Regions from separate parts of the Nonomuraea sp. NPDC050540 genome, predicted to be linked through region 1. Evidence: riboswitches for the same ligand, from Rfam matches in the RefSeq annotation. Region 1 holds a riboswitch; each other region holds the start of a gene.
The links. Region 1 has a riboswitch for cobalamin ahead of ACIBI5_RS43475 (ABC transporter substrate-binding protein). Riboswitches for the same ligand answer to the same signal wherever they lie in the genome.
Positions count from the first base shown of each region.

Region 2: it holds a riboswitch for cobalamin, as region 1 does, so the genes downstream of both, ACIBI5_RS32990 (CbtB-domain containing protein) here and ACIBI5_RS43475 (ABC transporter substrate-binding protein) in region 1, are expected to answer to the same signal.
Region 3: it holds a riboswitch for cobalamin, as region 1 does, so the genes downstream of both, ACIBI5_RS37890 ((2Fe-2S)-binding protein) here and ACIBI5_RS43475 (ABC transporter substrate-binding protein) in region 1, are expected to answer to the same signal.

Region 1 is NZ_JBITHA010000018.1:173,754-179,349, reverse strand. Features, by position in the region: gene ACIBI5_RS43485 (fumarate reductase/succinate dehydrogenase flavoprotein subunit) at 1-2,302, shown strand, start outside; gene ACIBI5_RS43480 (PepSY domain-containing protein) at 2,330-2,941, opposite strand; cobalamin riboswitch at 3,068-3,190, shown strand; gene ACIBI5_RS43475 (ABC transporter substrate-binding protein) at 3,230-4,240, shown strand; gene ACIBI5_RS43470 (FecCD family ABC transporter permease) at 4,249-5,274, shown strand; gene ACIBI5_RS43465 (ABC transporter ATP-binding protein) at 5,271-5,596, shown strand, end outside.
Region 2 is NZ_JBITHA010000011.1:72,231-77,826, forward strand. Features, by position in the region: gene ACIBI5_RS32975 (magnesium chelatase subunit D family protein) at 1-1,309, opposite strand, end outside; gene ACIBI5_RS32980 (histidine phosphatase family protein) at 1,306-1,995, opposite strand; gene ACIBI5_RS32985 (CbtA family protein) at 2,034-2,783, opposite strand; gene ACIBI5_RS32990 (CbtB-domain containing protein) at 2,796-2,957, opposite strand; adenosylcobalamin (AdoCbl) riboswitch at 2,986-3,133, opposite strand; gene ACIBI5_RS32995 (hypothetical protein) at 3,163-4,335, opposite strand; gene ACIBI5_RS33000 (SigE family RNA polymerase sigma factor) at 4,332-4,823, opposite strand; gene ACIBI5_RS33005 (YbaB/EbfC family nucleoid-associated protein) at 4,954-5,253, shown strand; gene ACIBI5_RS33010 (hypothetical protein) at 5,250-5,596, shown strand, end outside.
Region 3 is NZ_JBITHA010000014.1:135,042-140,637, forward strand. Features, by position in the region: gene ACIBI5_RS37875 (MATE family efflux transporter) at 1-1,078, opposite strand, end outside; gene ACIBI5_RS37880 (LLM class F420-dependent oxidoreductase) at 1,084-2,106, opposite strand; gene ACIBI5_RS37885 (YcaO-like family protein) at 2,127-3,278, opposite strand; gene ACIBI5_RS37890 ((2Fe-2S)-binding protein) at 3,520-4,203, opposite strand; cobalamin riboswitch at 4,371-4,571, opposite strand; gene ACIBI5_RS37895 (ATP-binding cassette domain-containing protein) at 4,702-4,956, opposite strand; gene ACIBI5_RS37900 (hypothetical protein) at 5,179-5,580, opposite strand.

The DNA.
Region 1 (5,596 bases):
CGGCGAGTACGCCGTGCGGCGCGTGCACCGCTCGGGCAGCTACGTGCTGCCGATGCCGGAGGGCAAGGACGTCAAGAAGGTCCTCTACCGGGTGCTGCGCAGGCGCGACATCCGGGACAAGGTCCGTATCGAGAACCGTGTCATGCCCGTCAGGGTCCTGGTCGACGACGGCAGGGCGGTGGGGATCGCCGGATTCGACACCCGCTCGGGCGCCTTCGTCACGGTCAGGGCGGGCGCGGTGATCCTGGCCACCGGCGCCTGCGGCCGCCTCGGCCTGCCGGCCAGCGGCTACTTGTACGGCACCTACGAGAACCCCACCAACGCCGGCGACGGCTACGCGATGGCCTACCACGCCGGGGCCGAGCTCAGCGGCATCGAGTGCTTCCAGATCAACCCGCTGATCAAGGACTACAACGGGCCCGCCTGCGCGTACGTGGCCAACCCGTTCGGCGGCTACCAGGTCAACAACAGGGGCGAGCGCTTCGTCGACTCCGACTACTGGTCGGGCCAGATGATGGCGGAGGTGGCGGCCGAGATCGCCTCGGCCCGCGGCCCCATCTACCTGAAGCTGACCCATCTGCCGGACGAGACGATCAGCGCGGTGGAGACGATCCTGCACTCGACCGAGCGGCCGACCAGGGGCACCTTCCACGCCGGGCGCGGGCACGACTACCGCACCCACGACGTCGAGATGCACATCTCCGAGATCGGCCTGTGCGGCGGCCACTCCGCCTCCGGCGTCTGGGTGGACGAGCACGGCCGGACCACCGTGCCCGGCCTGTACGCGGCGGGCGACCTGGCCTGCGTCCCCCACAACTACATGATCGGCGCCTTCGTCTTCGGCGACCTGGCCGGAGCCCACGCCGCCGCCGCGGCCACGCCCGTGCCCGCGACGTTGCCGCAGGGGCAGGTGAGCGCCGCCCATGAACTCGTCTACCGCCCGCTGCGCAACCCGGACGGGCCGCCCCAGCAGCAGGTCGAGTACAAGCTGCGCCGCTTCGTCAACGACTACGTCGCCCCGCCCAAGACCGCCGCCAGGCTGGACCTCGCGCTGGAGTCGTTCGAGCGCATGCGCGAGGAGATCGCCTCGATGGGCGCCCGCACCCCGCACGAGCTGATGCGCTGCGCCGAGGTGGACTTCATCCGCGACTGCGCCGAGATGGCCGCCCGCGCCTCCCTCACCCGCACCGAGAGCCGCTGGGGCCTCTACCACGACCGCGCCGACCTGCCCGCCCGCGACGACGGCGCGTGGCTGTTCCACCTGAACCTGCGCAAGCGCGCCGACGGCGCGATGGAGTTCCTCAAGCGCCCGGTCGAGCCCTACCTGGTCCCGGTCGAGGAGTTCGCGCCGTCCGCCGCCGCCCCCGCCGTCCTGGCCGCGCACACCTCCGCCCCGGTACGGCGGGCCGCCCCCGTCACCACCGAGCGCACCGGCGTGGGCCGCCGCTCCCCGCGCATACTCGAGCTGCACCGCCTGGCCGAGGAACAGCCCACCACCGAGCAGCTCGCCCCTTACCTGGCCGACCCCGACCCCAAGGTGCGCAGGGCCGCGATCGCCACCCTCACCGAGACCGTCCCCGACGGCGCCGGCCCCGCCCTGGTCGCCGCCCTCGCCGACGAGCACGGCACGGTACGGCGGGCCGCCGCCACCGGCCTGCGCGAGCTCGCCGAGGTGCTCCGCCCGCCCCTCGACCTGGACGCGGCGCTGGCCGGAGGCGACGCGCTCGTCCGCGCCACCGCCCTGGACCTGCTGCGCGCGCTGCGCCTGGGCGGCAGAGACGTCTTCGCCGCCGCGATCGCCGACGCCGACCACCGGGTGCGCATCGAGGCCATCCGCGGCCTGGTCTCGCTGGACGAGCCGGACCTGGTGGCGGCCGCCGCCGGCGACCCGTCGCGGGAGGTACGAGTCTGGGTGGCCAAGGGGCTCGGCATCATCGGCAAGCCCGCGCCCGTGCTGGAGACGCTGGCCGCCGACGCCGACCCGCTGGTCAGGGCCGCCGCCCTGGAGTCGTCGGCCGGTGCGGGCGGGCCGCTGGTGGCGGCGGCCGTACAGGCGATGGACGACCCGCGGTGGCAGGTGCGGGTGGGCGCGGCCCGCGCGCTCGCCGCCGCCGACCGCGCCAGTGCGCCGGCGCCGCTCGTGGCGGCGCTGTCGGACGAGAACCTCGACGTGCGCAAGGCGGCCGTGCTGGCACTGACCCGCTGGGCGGACACGGCCGAAGCGGGCGCGGCACTGGAGGCGGCGCTGGGCGATCCGGACGCGGACGTGCGCGCTTACGCGCGACGGGCGCTGGCCGGGTAGCGCCGCCTCCTCAGCCCGTCATGTGCGTCAGCCGGTCGATTCCGGCTCGGCCGACGGCGAGACCACGCTGCCGTCGTCCGCCTTGATCTTGACCTTCGCCTTGGTCCCGTCTGCGGCGGTCACGTCGGCCTCCCAGACCACCGTGCCGTTGTCCCTGTCCAGGGACAGCTCGGTGATCTTGCCGTCCGGGTACTCGCCGGCGACCTTCTCCGCGGCGTCGGAGTAGGTGGTCTTGGCCGCCTCGGCCTGCGCCTTGTGCTTGGCCTTCTCCGCGTCGTCGTCGGCCTCCGCCGACGGCGTGCCGACGACCTTCCAGGTCATCGCGTCGACCCGGACCTTGCTCTCGGCGCCGTCCGCGCCGATGACGGTGACCTTCCACACGCCCTCGTCGGAGTCCAGGCCGGTGACCGTGCCCTCCACGGCGGCCAGCGCGGCCTCGCCCGCCTTCTTGACGTCGTCGGCACCGGTACCGGCGTCCGGCGAGCCCATGTCGCTGGGATCGGCCGGCGGTGTGGCAGGACTCTGGACGGCGAGGCCGGCGGTGTTCTGGGCGCCCCCGGAACCGCAGGCCGTGATCGTGAACAGCGCGGCGGCGGCCGCGGCCGCGCGAATAGCGTGCTTCTTAGAATTTTCCCCCATGAGGTGCACGCTGCCCCGAATATCTCCTCGGCATTCCCGCAGGTCAGTAGATCATGAAGGCGTACGGCCTGGTTGGCAGCCCTCCGGATATGCCACGATAGATCCCGAAATAGGCGACGGCGGATCGAGGAAGCCGGTGTGAATCCGGCGCGGTCCCGCCACTGTGATCGGCGAGCGAGCCCCGACGAAGCCACTGCCCTTGCGGACGGGAAGGCCGGGGTGAGCGTTGACCCGAGAGCCAGGAGACTCACGCGGTCGCCACCTCACGACCTTGGGGCGGATCTCCCCATGAGAGGAACGGTGGACGGCATGCCCTTCCCCGCGAGCCCGCGCGCGCTCGTACCCCTGCTCGTCGCCTCGGCCCTGCTGGCCGGCTGTGCGAGCGCTCCCGCACCCGCCGCCGAACAGGCGGCCGGAGTCCCCGCGGGGTTCCCCGTCACCGTCGTCAGCTGCGGCGTCAGCACCACCTACGAGCGGCCGCCCCGCCGGGCCGTCGCGCTCAACCAGCACGCCACCGAGATCATGCTCGCGCTCGGGCTGGAGAAGTCGATGGCGGGCACCGCTTACCTCGATGACGCGATCTTGCCCGAGTACAAGGCCGCCTATGACCGGATCAAGGTACTGGCCAAGGAGTACCCCTCCTTCGAGGCGCTGCTCTCGGCCGAGCCGGACTTCGTCTACGGCGGCTTCGAGAGCGCCTTCGACGCCAAGGAGGGCCGCGGCCGGGACGTGCTGGCCAAGTCCGGCATCGACACCCACGTCAACTCCGAGGAATGCCCGAACGGCCCGGTCACCGCGGCCCAGGCCGAGGAGGAGATCCGTACCATCGGCCGCGTCTTCGGCGTCGGCGAGCGCGCGGAGCGGCAGATCGGCGCCATGCGGACCGTCCTGGACGGCGTTGCGAAAAAGCTCGGCGACGTCGAGCCGGCCAAGGTGTTCGTCTACGACTCCGGCGACAAGACCGCCTTCACCGCGGGCGGCGCCGGGATCGGCAACGAGATGATCAAACTGGCCGGCGGGGCCAACCTCTTCGCCGACCTGCCCAAGGCGTGGGGAAACGTCTCCTTCGAGCAGGTCGCCGAGCGCGCGCCCGAGGTCATCGTCATCTACGACTACGGCCAGACCACGGTCGAGGCCAAGAAGAAGTTCCTGCTGGCCAGCCCAGCGCTCAAGGACGTGCCCGCGATCAAGAAGCAGCGGTTCGCCGTGCTGCCCCTGTCGTCGGCGGTGCTCGGGGTGCGGGTGCCGGCCGGGGTGGAGGCGCTGGCCCGGCAGATCCATCCGGACCGGTTCAAGTGACGCGGGCGGTGCGGCGTGCGCCGTACCCGCTGATCCTCGCGGTGCTCGCCGCCGCGCTGCTGCTGGCCGCGACGGCGGGCGTCGCGGCGGGCTCGGTCGGCCTGCCGTTCGGGGAGGTCTGGTCGATCCTGCTGCACCGGCTCCGGCTGCCGCTGGGCGAGCCCACCTGGCCGGCCGTGCGCGAGACGATCGTCATGGACGTACGGCTGCCGCGGGTGCTGCTCTGCGCGGTCGTCGGCGCCGGGCTGTCGGTCTGCGGCATGGCCCTGCAGGCGCTGGTGCGCAACCCGCTGGCCGACCCGATGCTGCTCGGCGTCTCCTCCGGCGGCACCGTCGGCGCGGTCGCCGTGATGGTGCTCAACCTGTCGGTGTTCGGCGCGCTGACGCTGCCCCTGGCCGCCTTCGCCGGCGCCCTCCTCGCGCTCTTCCTCGTGTACGGCCTGGCCAGAGCGGGCGGCCGGATGACCACGATCCGGCTGGTGCTGGCCGGAGTCGCCACGGCCGAGGTGCTGTCGGCCGTGGCCAGCTTCCTCATCGTCACCTCCAACGACCCGCACAAGGCCGACTCGGCGCTGCGCTGGATGCTGGGCGGCCTGGCCGGCACCACCTGGGACCTGCTCTGGATCCCGGCGGCCGCCGTGCTGCTCGGCACCGCCGTGCTGCTGGGCGTCAGCCGTCCGCTCAACCTGCTGCTGGCGGGGGAGGAGGCCGCCGCCGCGCTCGGGCTGGACGTGCACCGCTTCCGCGGCGCGATGTTCGTGCTGGTGGCGCTGATGATCGGCGCGATCGTCGCGGTCAGCGGGTCGATCGGGTTCGTCGGGCTGATGATGCCGCACGTGGTCAGGCTGCTGGTCGGCGCCGACCACCGGCGGGCGCTGCCGGCCGCCGCGCTCATGGGCGCGGCCTTCCTGATCGCCGCCGACCTCGCCGCCCGCAGCCTCATCGCCCCCGAGGAGATCCCGATCGGCATCCTGACCGCGGTGACCGGCGGCCCGTTCTTCCTGTGGCTCATGCGGAGAAAGGCGGCCCGATGACCCCCGGTGAGCTGCGCGCCGAGGGCGTGAGCGTCGTGGTGAACGGACGGGCCCTGGTCAGCGAGGTCACCCTGGCCGCCGCGCCGGGGGAGCTCGTCGCGCTCGTGGGCCCGAACGGCGCGGGCAAATCCACCCTCCTGCGGACCTTCTACCGCGCCGTGCGGCCCACCTCCGGGCGGGTGCTCCTGGACGGGGACGACATCTGGCGCATGCCGGCCAAACGGCTGGCCCGTACGCTGGCCGCCGTTCTGCAGGAGTCGCCGGGCTCCTTCGAGCTGACCGTGCACGACGTGGTGGCGATGGCGCGCACGCCGTACAAGCG
Region 2 (5,596 bases), on a different contig from region 1:
GCACCCGATACGGCGCCCCCACCCCGGCCACCGCCGTGACACCGCCCAAGGAGTCGTCCCCGCCTTCCTCCTGGTCCGCCGCCCCTCTTTGGTCGAGCTGGGAGTTGGGCCCGGGATCCGGCGTGGGTCCCGCCTCGCCCTGGTCAAGCTGGGAGTTGTGCCCGGTTTCCCCCCGGTCGAGCTGGGAGTTGGGCCCGGGATCCGGCGTGGGTCCCGCCTCGCCCTGGTCGGGCTGGGAGCCGGGGCCGTCCGGTGGGGTGTCAGGGGTGCCGCCGCCGTCAGGGTCGTCGTCGCCCCGGTGGCGGTCCAGGAGTTCCTCCAGCAGGTCCTCGTCCAGCCCCGGCGCGTCGAACGGGTCCCGGCGCCGCCGGTGCGGCAGGGACAGCCGGGCCGCCACCCGCACGTCCTCCTCCGTCACCCGGTCCCGCCCCTGCCAGGCCGCGTGCGCCATGGCCGCGTTCGCCGTGACCAGGTCGGCGCGCAGGCCGTCCACCTCGAAGCCCGCGCACACCGCCGCGATCTGCAGCAGCCGCGTGTCGGGCAGCGCGACCCCGCCGCGCAGCAGCGCCCTGGCCCGCAGGATCCGCTCGCCGAGCGCGGACTCCTGGGCGGTCCACCGCGCCACGAACTCCTCGGGTGAAGCGTCGTAGGCCATGCGCCGCCGTACCACCTCGGCCCGCTCGTCCGGGTCCCGCGACGCCTTCACCTCGACGGTCAGTCCGAACCGGTCGAGGAGCTGGGGGCGCAGCTCGCCTTCCTCCGGGTTCATGGTGCCGACCAGGAGGAAGCGGGCGGCGTGCCGTACCGACACGCCTTCGCGCTCGACATAGCAGGTGCCGAGCGCGGCGGCGTCGAGCAGGAGGTCCACGAGGTGGTCGTGCAGGAGGTTGACCTCGTCGACGTAGAGCACGCCGCGGTGCGCGCCCGCCAGCAGTCCCGGCTCGAACGCCTTCACGCCTTCGGTCAGCGCGCGTTCGACGTCGAGCGAGCCGACGAGCCGGTCCTCGGAGGCGCCGACCGGCAGTTCGACCAGGGAGGCCGGCCGCCGGTGGCGGTGTTCGCCGGGGTCGTGCGGCCCGTCGGGGCAGTCCGGGTCCGGCGCGGCCGGGTCGCAGGCGAACCGGCAACCGGCCACCACGTCCACCGACGGCAGCTGGGCGGCCAGCGCGCGGACGATCGTCGACTTGGCGGTGCCCTTCTCCCCGCGGACGAGCACGCCGCCCACCCGGGGCGAGACGGCGTTGAGCACCAGCGCCAGCTTCAGGTCGTCGAGCCCGACGACCGCGCTGAACGGGTAGGTGGCGATCAAGAGGTGACCTTCCGGTGTTCGAGGGCGTCCCGGTTGACGTGGGCGACCCGCCAGCCGCCGCGGGTGACGGCCAGCTCGGTGGTGGACAGTGGCGCGAGGTCGAAACGGGCGGCGTGCAGCGGGGGCAGGCCGAGCGCGTGGCCGAGCGCGGCGCGGATGACTCCCGAGTCGCAGATGACCAGGAACGGCCGCCCGCGCCGGCCGTCGAACCTGGCCCGCGTCTCGTCGAGCCACCCCGTGACGCGCGCCGTCATCCGGTCGAGGCTCTCGCCGCCGTGGGGTGCCGCGCCGGGGTCGGCGAGCCAGCTCGCGAGCGCGTCCGGCTCCTCCTGGGCGACCCGCGTGTACGGCAGGCCGCCCCACCGGCCGTGATCCGCCTCGGCCAGCGCGTCGACCACGATGGGCGCGAGCCCCATGGCCGAGGCGGTCTGCAACGCGGCCACCGACGGCGCGACGAACGCCGCCCCCGCCTGCCCGGCCGTCAGTATCTCCCCAAGCCCACCGGGCTCCGCGTCGCCGGGCACGCCGGGCTCGCGGAGTTCGCCGGGCTCGCGGAGCTCGGGCCGGATGCCGGGTCCCGCGTATGACGCCGTCCTGGCCAGGTCGGCGGTCCCGGCCAGAAGGGCGGCCTTCGCCAGGCTGGCGCGATCGGCCTGCTCCGGCGCCGGGAAGCAGGCTGTGCGCATGCCTGGTGTGCTGGCATGCCGTACGAAAAGCACTCCGCTCAGCTCGGTGCGGCGGCTGGGACGGCGGCGGTGGTCCGGCGGGCGGCGCGCTCGCCCGCCCAGGCGAACAGCGCCCCGAACGCCGCCCAGAACACCAGCTGTGTCCCCAGCGACGCGAGCCGGAACTCCCACAGCAACGTGGCCGGAAAGCCCGCGGGCACCTCGTCGACCCGCGGCAGCAGCGCCAGCGCGGCGACCACCGGCACGAGGAAGGTCACGACGGTGACGCTCCAGCGCGCCCACGGACCACCGGTGACCCGGCGCCCACTGGCGACCGCGATGGCCACGGCGGCCAGGCCCACCAGCACCATGACCACGTAGAGCAGGGTCCGGCTGCCGATCGTGTGGGGGTCGCCGACGGCGGGCGGGTTGGCGGGATATTTCAGGAAGGGCAGCAGGACGATCGCCAGATAGGCCGTGCCCGCGGCGGCGAACGCGAGGGCGGGGTCCGACCTGGGCCCGACCCGTCCGCGCAGCCCGGCCACGACCAGGCCGAAGATGCCGCCGACGGCGAGACCGTAGAGGCCCGTCGCGAGGAACAGCCCGGCTTTCTGCACCGGCCTGCTGACCTCGGCCTCCTCACCGTGATGATCGTCGGCGGGCGCGGCGGGCGCTGCCGCCGCCGCGGCCTCTTCCAAAGCGATAGCGCTGTCGACGTGGGGCTCCCCCGCCAGGAAGGCGAAGGCGCCCGCGAACAGTCCGGCCAGCAGGCCCAGGAGCAGGCCTCTGACCACAAGGGTGCGCACCATCGTGCCCGGCCTCTAGTGGCAGGGCACGCCGAGCAGGTGGCGCCCGTCGTGCATCAGCTCGTGGAGCAGGGTGCCGGTCTGTGAGACCGCGCCGTTGTCCATCAGGACCAGGTACGCGATCAACAGGAACAACGGCACGCTCAGCAGCCAGGGCCGCAAACGGGGAAAGGGCACGGACGTCGAAGTGGTCCCACCACTCATCAAGGCCTCCTCAGGGATGACGCGTCCCAACAGGTGAGGTCACGGCCGTGAGGTGACCTGGCTCCCGGGATCTACGTCCCGGATACAGTGGCGCGTCCGCACCGGCATCTCACCGGATTTCCCCTGACAGCCGTGAAATCTACCGGAACGTATCCTTTCCTCCGGTTCTCGTCAACAGTCACGTGATCTTCGAGAGGTCGATGATCACGTTTTCGCCCTTGAGCGGATAGTGCACGAGCCGGCCGTCGCCGACGCCCGGGTGAACCACCTGCATCCCGCCATCGTCGCCGGGCCGGATGCCGAGGTCTCCCGAGCGGCCCGTGGCCAGGTCGAGCAGCGCCTGACCGCGGCCGGCCGAGTCGAACCGCACCGTCATGAACCGGTCCGCGGCGATTCCGGGCATAGGGATCTCGGGCAGGTCCCGCTCCTGGGTGCCGTCGCGCAGGCGCATGAAAGCGGTCCGGTCCGGCCTGGCGCCGACGCAGGTGAGCACGCCGCACCGCACCCAGGTCTCGCCCGCGCGCACCACCGCCCTGTTCGTCTCGCCCGTCTCGGCGTTGACGATCTCCTCGTAGCTGGTCTCGCCGTTGGGCGTGTAATCGCTCGGCGTCCCCGCCCATGGCCAGCTCAGGATGTGGTGCCGCTCGGCCCCCCGCACCGCCTCCACCTTCCCGCCCCCGAGGGGGAGGGTGGAGACGCCGCCGCCGTCCATCACGGAGAACGCCAGCCGGTCACCGGCCACCGCCATCGTGTCGACCCGTCCCGGCACGGTGGCCAGGCGCTCCGTGCTCCCGCCTTCGAGCGGGACCGACCACAGGCCGGTGCCGCCGTCCTCGATCGTGCTCCAGAAGACCCGGTCCGTGCCGATCGTCCAGTTGCTGGCGAAGACACCCTTCGGCGTACGGATATTGGTGATCTTCCGGCTCGTCCGCGCCTCCAGGTCGTAGGCGTAGATCGCGTTGGCCTTCTCGTGGCTCTCCCACGTCTCGAACAGCACGGACCGGTCGCCGATCAGCTTCAGCGGGCGGATCTTCGCGCCGCCGCGCAGCTTGCCGGGGATCTTCGTGACGGCCGCCGGCCACACCTTCTCCACCGGCTCGGCCTCGGTGATCCGGGCCGGGGTGGAGGTGGGACGGATCGCGGGGATCGGCTGCCGCGGAGGTTCGCCGCGCAGCGCCACCGCGGCCCCTCCGGCGATCACCGCGACCGCGACCGCCGCCATCAGCGCGTTCGCGCGGATCCTGCGTCGCCTGGACCGGCCGGCGATGTGCGCGGGCAGGCCCTGGGGGGCGTGTGGCGCGCGCTCGGCGGCGTGTCCGAGGGTGGTGCGCAGCTCGTCTTCCAGAGTCATCGGGCGCTCCCGTTCGTGGCGGAGGGGCGGTCGATCGCCGAGCGGAGCCTGCTCAGCCCGAGCGAGGCGTGGCTGCGGACCGTCCCCTGGGAGATGCCGAGCACCCCGGCGATCTCCGCGTCGGTCAGCTGCTCGTAGTAGCGCAGGACGAGCACGGCGCGCTGCTTCTTGGGCAGCCCTTCGAGCGCCTGCCAGAGCCCCTGCTCGGACTCCGAGGGCAGAACGTCCTCGTGCGAGGTCTCCGGCAGGTCCCAGCCGAGCCGTTCGCGCCGCCGTAACCGCCAGGTGCTGATGTGCAGCCTGGCCATGGTCACCCGCACGTAGCTCTCCGGGTCGCGTTTGCCACGCACCCGCGGCCAGGCCCGGTGCAGCCTGATCAGCGCCTCCTGGGTCAGGTCGGCCGCGTCGTGCGGGTTGCCGCTGAGCACGTACCCGTAACGCAGGAGCGCGTCGGCGCGCTCGGCGACGAACGCCGCGAAGTCGTCCACCCTGGCCTCACCCTTCTTCTGTCCATCACATCCCAGACGCACGAAGGGCGGATTCTGTTGAATGTGAGGTGAGACGCTTTACCTACTAGTTCAGTTGCCAATACCGGTGTCACGATCTACGTTGGGCCGAATGACAGACGAGCTGGACCGGATGTTCGCCGAGTTCTACGGGGAGATCGCCCGACTCCAGGGACTCCAGCAAGAGATCGAGCAGGTACGCGGCCGGGGTGAGGCCGCCGAGGGCCGGGTCGTCGCCGAGGCCACCATGACCGGCGCCCTGGCCGGGCTCACCATCGACCCCCGCGCCATGCGGCTCGGCTCCGACGAGCTGGCCGCCGCCGTCCTCCAGGCCGCCGCCGCGGCCGCCCGCGACGCCGGTGATCAGGCCAGAGCGCTGGCCGAGCCGTTCACCCCCGACGTGCTGCGATGAAGATCAACCCCACCCGCGCCTCCATCTACGGCTTCGGCGCCCTCGGCATCACCGCCTTCGTCTTCCAGATGCTCGCGGTCGACTACCCGGAAGGCGACCCCGACCGCGCCCGCCAGGCCCGAGACACCTGGCTACGGCTGGCCGAACGCGTGGAGAAGAGCTCCGGCAACACCTACCCCGCCGCCGAGTCGGTCTGGCGGCGCAACAGCGGCGAGGGGGTGGACGCCTTCAAAAGGACGGTCACCGCCGGCCTCCACCCGATGCCGCCGGCCCTCGGCTACCCGGGCAAACTGGCCGCCGCCTGCCGGGCGAACGCCGAGGCCTGCGACGACTTCGCCGAGAT
Region 3 (5,596 bases), on a different contig from region 1:
CCTGGGCGCGCAGGAAGCTGCCGGAGGCCATCGCGGGCACCATGGGCGCCAGGCTCAGCATGGCCAGCGGCACCACCTGCCAGGCCAGGGCGACGACCTCGGGGTTGTCGCTGAACCACGACAGGACCGTGGTACCGCCGAGCAGGAGCGACCCGGCCGGCACGGCGAAGACGATCAGCAGTAGCCGGGTCCCGGTGCGCCGCCGGTGCACCGCCCGGTCCGTCTGGCCCGCGCCGATCTCCTGCCCAGCCAGGATGACTACGGACGCCGAGGCCGAGGCCATCACGGTGAAGACGATGAGCAGCAGGTTGTCCACGATCCGGTACGCGGCCAGCTCCAGAGTGCCCATCCGGGCGGCGAAGCCTGCGAGCAGCGCCTCGTTGAGGTAGCCGACGCCCATCGCGCTCATCTCCGGCCAGCCGATCCGCCACAGTTCCCCGGCCACGGGCCGGCCGTCGGCGGCCACCCGGGGCAACCGGGCGCGGCCGTACACCAGCAGGAACGCGGTGCCGGCGACGGTGGCCGCCAGGGTGGCCAGAGCCGCGCCGGTGACGCCGAGACCCGCGGAGAAGATCAGCCACAGCCCGAGCGGCAGGTTCACCGCGTTGACCAGCAGCGCGTGCCACATCGCCGCCCGCGTCACCCCGACTCCGGAGCAGGCGCTCTGCAGGGTGAAGGAGGCGGCGGCGAACGGCACCGCGAACGCCAGCACCCGCAGGTACTCCACCCCCGGCCCCGCCAGCTCGGCGGAGGCACCCAGCAGGGTCAGCGCCGATCCGGCGACGGCGTACAGGACGGCGCCGATCGCGGCCCCGGCCAGGATCGAGGTGCCCAACCCCACGCGGACGACTCGCATCACCGCCGCGGGTGTGCCGGCGCCATGCGCCTGCGCCACTTTGATCTGCACGGCGGTGGCCCAGCCACGCACCACGACCAGGGCGATCAGGTAGACGGGCGCGGCCAGCGCGAAGGCGGCCAGCGCGGTCGTGGAGTATCGGGCCAGCATGACGGTGTCGACGACGTTGACGACGATCTGCGTCAGCCCCGCCACCAGCAACGGCACCGTCAGCGCCCACATCCGTCTCACAGCACGGCCCGTGCGGCCTCCAGGAAGGCCGGGTCGCGGTCGAGCAGGATGACCGTGTCCACCCGGGACTCCCGCCACACGGCGAGCCGCTCGGTCATGGCCTCGATCGGGCCGATCAAGGCCACCTCGTCGAGCAGCCGGTCGGGCACCGCGGCCGTGGCGGCATCACGGTCACCGGCGGCGAAGTGCTTACGGATGTCGTGAGCCGCGCCCTCGTACCCCATCTGGACGACCACGTCGGCATAGGTGTTACGCACGCCAGGCGAAGCCGCGCCGATCAGATGGGAGTAGAGCGGGCGTAACCGCTCCCGCCCCGCCTCAACCGTGTCAGCGTGCGCGACGTACAGAATGGGGCAGATCTTCACATCCCCCGGCGCGCGACCTGCCCCGGCGATGCCCGCGTCCAGCGGAGCCAGGATCGCGGCCTCGTGCTCGGGCGCGTACATCCCCGACAGCCACCCGTCGGCGAGCTCACCGGTGAGCGACAGGTTGCCGGGCCCAATGGCCGCCAGATACAGCGGAATGCGCGGCCAGAGCGGTGTCATCTCCGAGCGGATCGGCCGCGCCCGCCCCGTGGAGCCCGCACCCGTGTACGGCAGGCGGTACAGTTCGCCGGCGTACTCCACCCGTTCCTCGCGCGCGATGGCCTTACGCACGATCTCGACGTACTCCCGGGTGCGGCGCAGCGGCCGGTCGTACGGCAGGCCGTGCCAGCCCTCTACGATCCACGGCACCGACAGCCCGAGGCCGAGCTGGAACCGGCCGCGCGACAGCACGTCCAGCGTCATCGCGGTCATCGCCGTGGCGGCCGGTGTACGGGCCGGGATCTGCATGATCGCGGTGCCCAGCTCGATGCGCTCGGTCACGGCGGCCAGGTAGCCGAGCACGCTGACGGCGTCCGGTCCGTACTCCTCCACGCTCCACACGGAGTCGACGCCGATGCTCTCGGCGTGCCGGATCGCCGGCAGCACCTCCTCCATCGGCTCGCCGCCGTAGCCCATCGCAAGTCCGAGCCGCATGTCTTCGTCTCCTCCTGGGTTCACGCGAAGGGCAGGGGCACCGGTGTCAGATCTGATGACGGCGGGATCCGGCTCCCGCCCAGGAACGGAAACGCGGCCGGGGCGTTGCAGGACAGGCCGGGCACGATGACCCGGGCGACGTGCAGGTCCATGCCTGCGACGGTGAGGTCCACGGCGTAGGCCCGGAAGGTCGCCGCGCCCCTGGCGGGCGATCCTGCGGGGTGGCGCAACCGGTCGAGCGTCTCGCCCCGCAGGCGTTCATCCAGGTAGAGCTGGACGTGCAGGCGCACGTCGTTGACCGAACGCCAGCCGCGCCGCAGGTCGTCGAGGTAGCGGCGGTCGGCGCGGCGTGGCAGGTACGGTGGTCCGGGATCCAGGCGCAGCAGCACGCGGCCGGTCTCATAGGTGCCGATGGCCTCGGTGAACGCCTTGGCTGCGGCCTCCTCAGCGGTCTCCCGGCAGGCGCTGCCGAATCCCACGATCCCGCGCTCGCGGTCCTCGACGAAGACCCCGGCGACGATCGCCCCGAATTCCGATGGAATCTCCAGCGGCGTGACCGTCAGCCCGGACGTCGCCGCCTCGCCCAGCGCGGTGGCCAGCGGGCCCGTCTCGGGCACCGGGAGCGGGGCGGCTTCATGGCGGCCGGCCCACCAGAGCGTGACCGCGTCACGTTCCAGCACTTCACGCAGGGCCGCCCGCCTCGCCTGCTCCCGCGTCGGGCCGGCGGCGGTACCGGCCAGGACCGGGTAGTTGGTGTACGGCTCGCCGCGGCGTGGGCCGGTGAAGTAGTTGACGTAGACCAGCGAGGCGGGCACCAGGACCCGCTCCCCCGAGGTCAGGTCCTCGGCGGGCACCCAGGTGATCTCCAGTTCCCGGGTCATCGGGACGAACGGAAAGCCCTTGGCCGCGTACTGGGCGGGAGAATAGAGGGCGAAGTCCCGAGGGTCGAGTGCGGGTTCGGTCAGATCTCGGTGGGCGGCTCGGGTCAGGCCGCCGGGCACCTGGTTGGCGCAATGGCGCTCGATCGCCTCCCCGATCGCGGCCAGGCGAGCTGCGTCTTCGTCACCGAGGGCCGCGCCACCGGTCACCTCTGTCCCTTGAACAGCGGTGTACGAGACCATGCTGGCGACGACAGGGTGGCGTGGCCGGTCCCGGCGCACTTCGCGGATCATGAGCAAGACCTTCCTGGGTGTGCCGGGACCGGGAAATCAGGTCTTACTCGTCGTCGTCCTCACGCCACTCGAACGGCGAGTCCACCGCGGGGGTGTGGGACTTCAGGCAGGTCTGCGGGTCATCGGGTTCGGCGAAACCGTGGTGCGCCATGTGCGTCCTCCTTCGGCATTCTGCACAAGTGATGCAGTTGCGAACTCTTCGCAAGAACTTTAGGCACAGGCTCACCGGGATTTCAAGAATTCATTTGTCCAGCAGGGCGCAGTCCCCGCATTTATCGCCGTCCGGCACCCGGTAATAGAGACAGCACGTGGTGCGCCGGAACGCGAGTTCTGGAGAGGTGAGGGAGCCTTTCCCGGCCAGCCCGCCAGTGGCCAGCAGCAGGTTCACCAGCCGAGCGGCCCGGGGGGCGAGCTCCGGGCGGGCGGTTGCCACGGCACGTCCGGCTTCGGCGACGGCCGAGGCGGCGTTGCCATACAGGAGTCCGGGGGCGACTTTCACCCGCAGGCCGCGCGCGAACGGTTCGAGGTGGCGGCGCACCACCATGTCGTAGAGCAGGGCGGCGACCTGGCCTTCCGTCCCTGCATGCCATCCCGCGAGCGTGGGCAGCCGCAGGCGTGAGTCGTCGTCGGCGCGGTCGAGCCGGGTCAGGTCGGGGATGACTCCGCGGGTGAGCACGGCGCCCACGACAGGCGACCAGAGGCGCGCGGCGTGGCTCAGCTGGGCGATGGAGGCGCCGATGCGCAACTCGGCGGTGTCGTACCTGGCGGCGGTCGCCTCGACCAGATCGGTGAATCCGCGCGCGTAGTCGGCGCTCACGTCGTGCCATCCCGCGGGGTCGCCGCCAAGGTGCGGAGCGAAGAACGAACCGAATTCGGCGATTTCCTCGAGCGTGCTGCGGACGGACTCTTCCGACGCCGCTTCCATAACTCCAGGCTCCATTCTCAAAAAGGGCATGACTAAATGGCCGGACGGCAAATCCGGCAGTTTCTGGAGAGATCAGGGACTACTCACGGCGGGATCGAGCGGCCGACGGCACGCCATCGTTCTTCAGGCGCCATGGCCTGCTCCTCTCCGGGGAAATCCGCCCCAGGTCGTCGAGGAGGCGACCGCGTGAGTCTCCTGGCTCTCGGGTCGAGGCTCGTCCCCGCCTTCCCACCCCTCGGGGAAGGGTGGTGGCGTCGAGGGGATCCGCTCGCCGATCACAGTGGCGGGACCGCGCCGGAGTCACACCGGCTTCCTCAGTCCGCGCTCGCCTTTACCCGGCCATCATGACACGGATCCGGTCAGTTGGGCGGATATGAGGCGGGTGTAGGCGCCATCGCCGGTCAGGAGCCTCATGGGTGCCGGCCTCGGCGACGCGGCGGGATTCCCGTACCACGATGCGGTCGGCGGTCAGGATGGTGGACAGCCGGTGGGCGATGATCAGCGTGGTGCGGTCGGACGGACGGAGGACATGGCGGCCGCGACCTCCTGCTCGCTTTCGGTGTCGAGGCTGGAGACGGCTTCGTCCACGACGAGGATGGGCGCGTCCTTGAGGATGGCGCGGGCGATGGCGATGCGCTGGCGCCGGCCGCCGGACAGGCGGGTGCCGAACTCGTGGGCCTGGGCGGCCGTGGCGGCGGAGATGACGGACTGCGGCTGGGCGCCCTCGCCGCTTCGGCCGACAGGTCCGGGCATGCTGCTGCCTCACGGACTCGCGGTGCCGGCGCAGGATGGCGTCCGGGCCGACCACAAGCCGCAGCCTGTGCAGGACCGCGCGGGGCAGTGAGGTCAGGAGCTCCGCCGGGAAGAAGCGGTCCTCGGGAGCGAACCTCACCCGCGCACCGGCGCCGAGCTGCCGTTCCAAGACCATGACCTGGCCGGACGGGATTGTCGGCAGCCGCAGCGTTCGAGGACGGCTTACGAAATCGACGCCGCGTTGAGCGCGACGCCGAGGCTGGCCGCGGCGAGCATGAACGCGGCGGATGTTCCGACATACCGCTCCGGCTTGCTTCGGGACACCGCATTGGGGATGACGCTGAGCACGGCGAACCCGAACACCGCCCAGGTGCCGATACCCGCGACGGGGTCTGCCACCACGTCGATCCATCCGACACGGTCCACGACCACGACTGCGAACGCGACATAGAGCACCAGCGCGATACCGCTGCCAACCCGCAGTGGTCCCGGTAGGACCCGGTGCCGCCCACCCCATGCCAGGCTCCCCCATGGCGCGCCGCACACGAGGGCTAGTTGCAAGACCGACAGCAGCACGAGGACGACGATGAAGAGGACAACCAGGGCAGGCACCAGTTCGTTCATGAGATCGTCCCTCCAG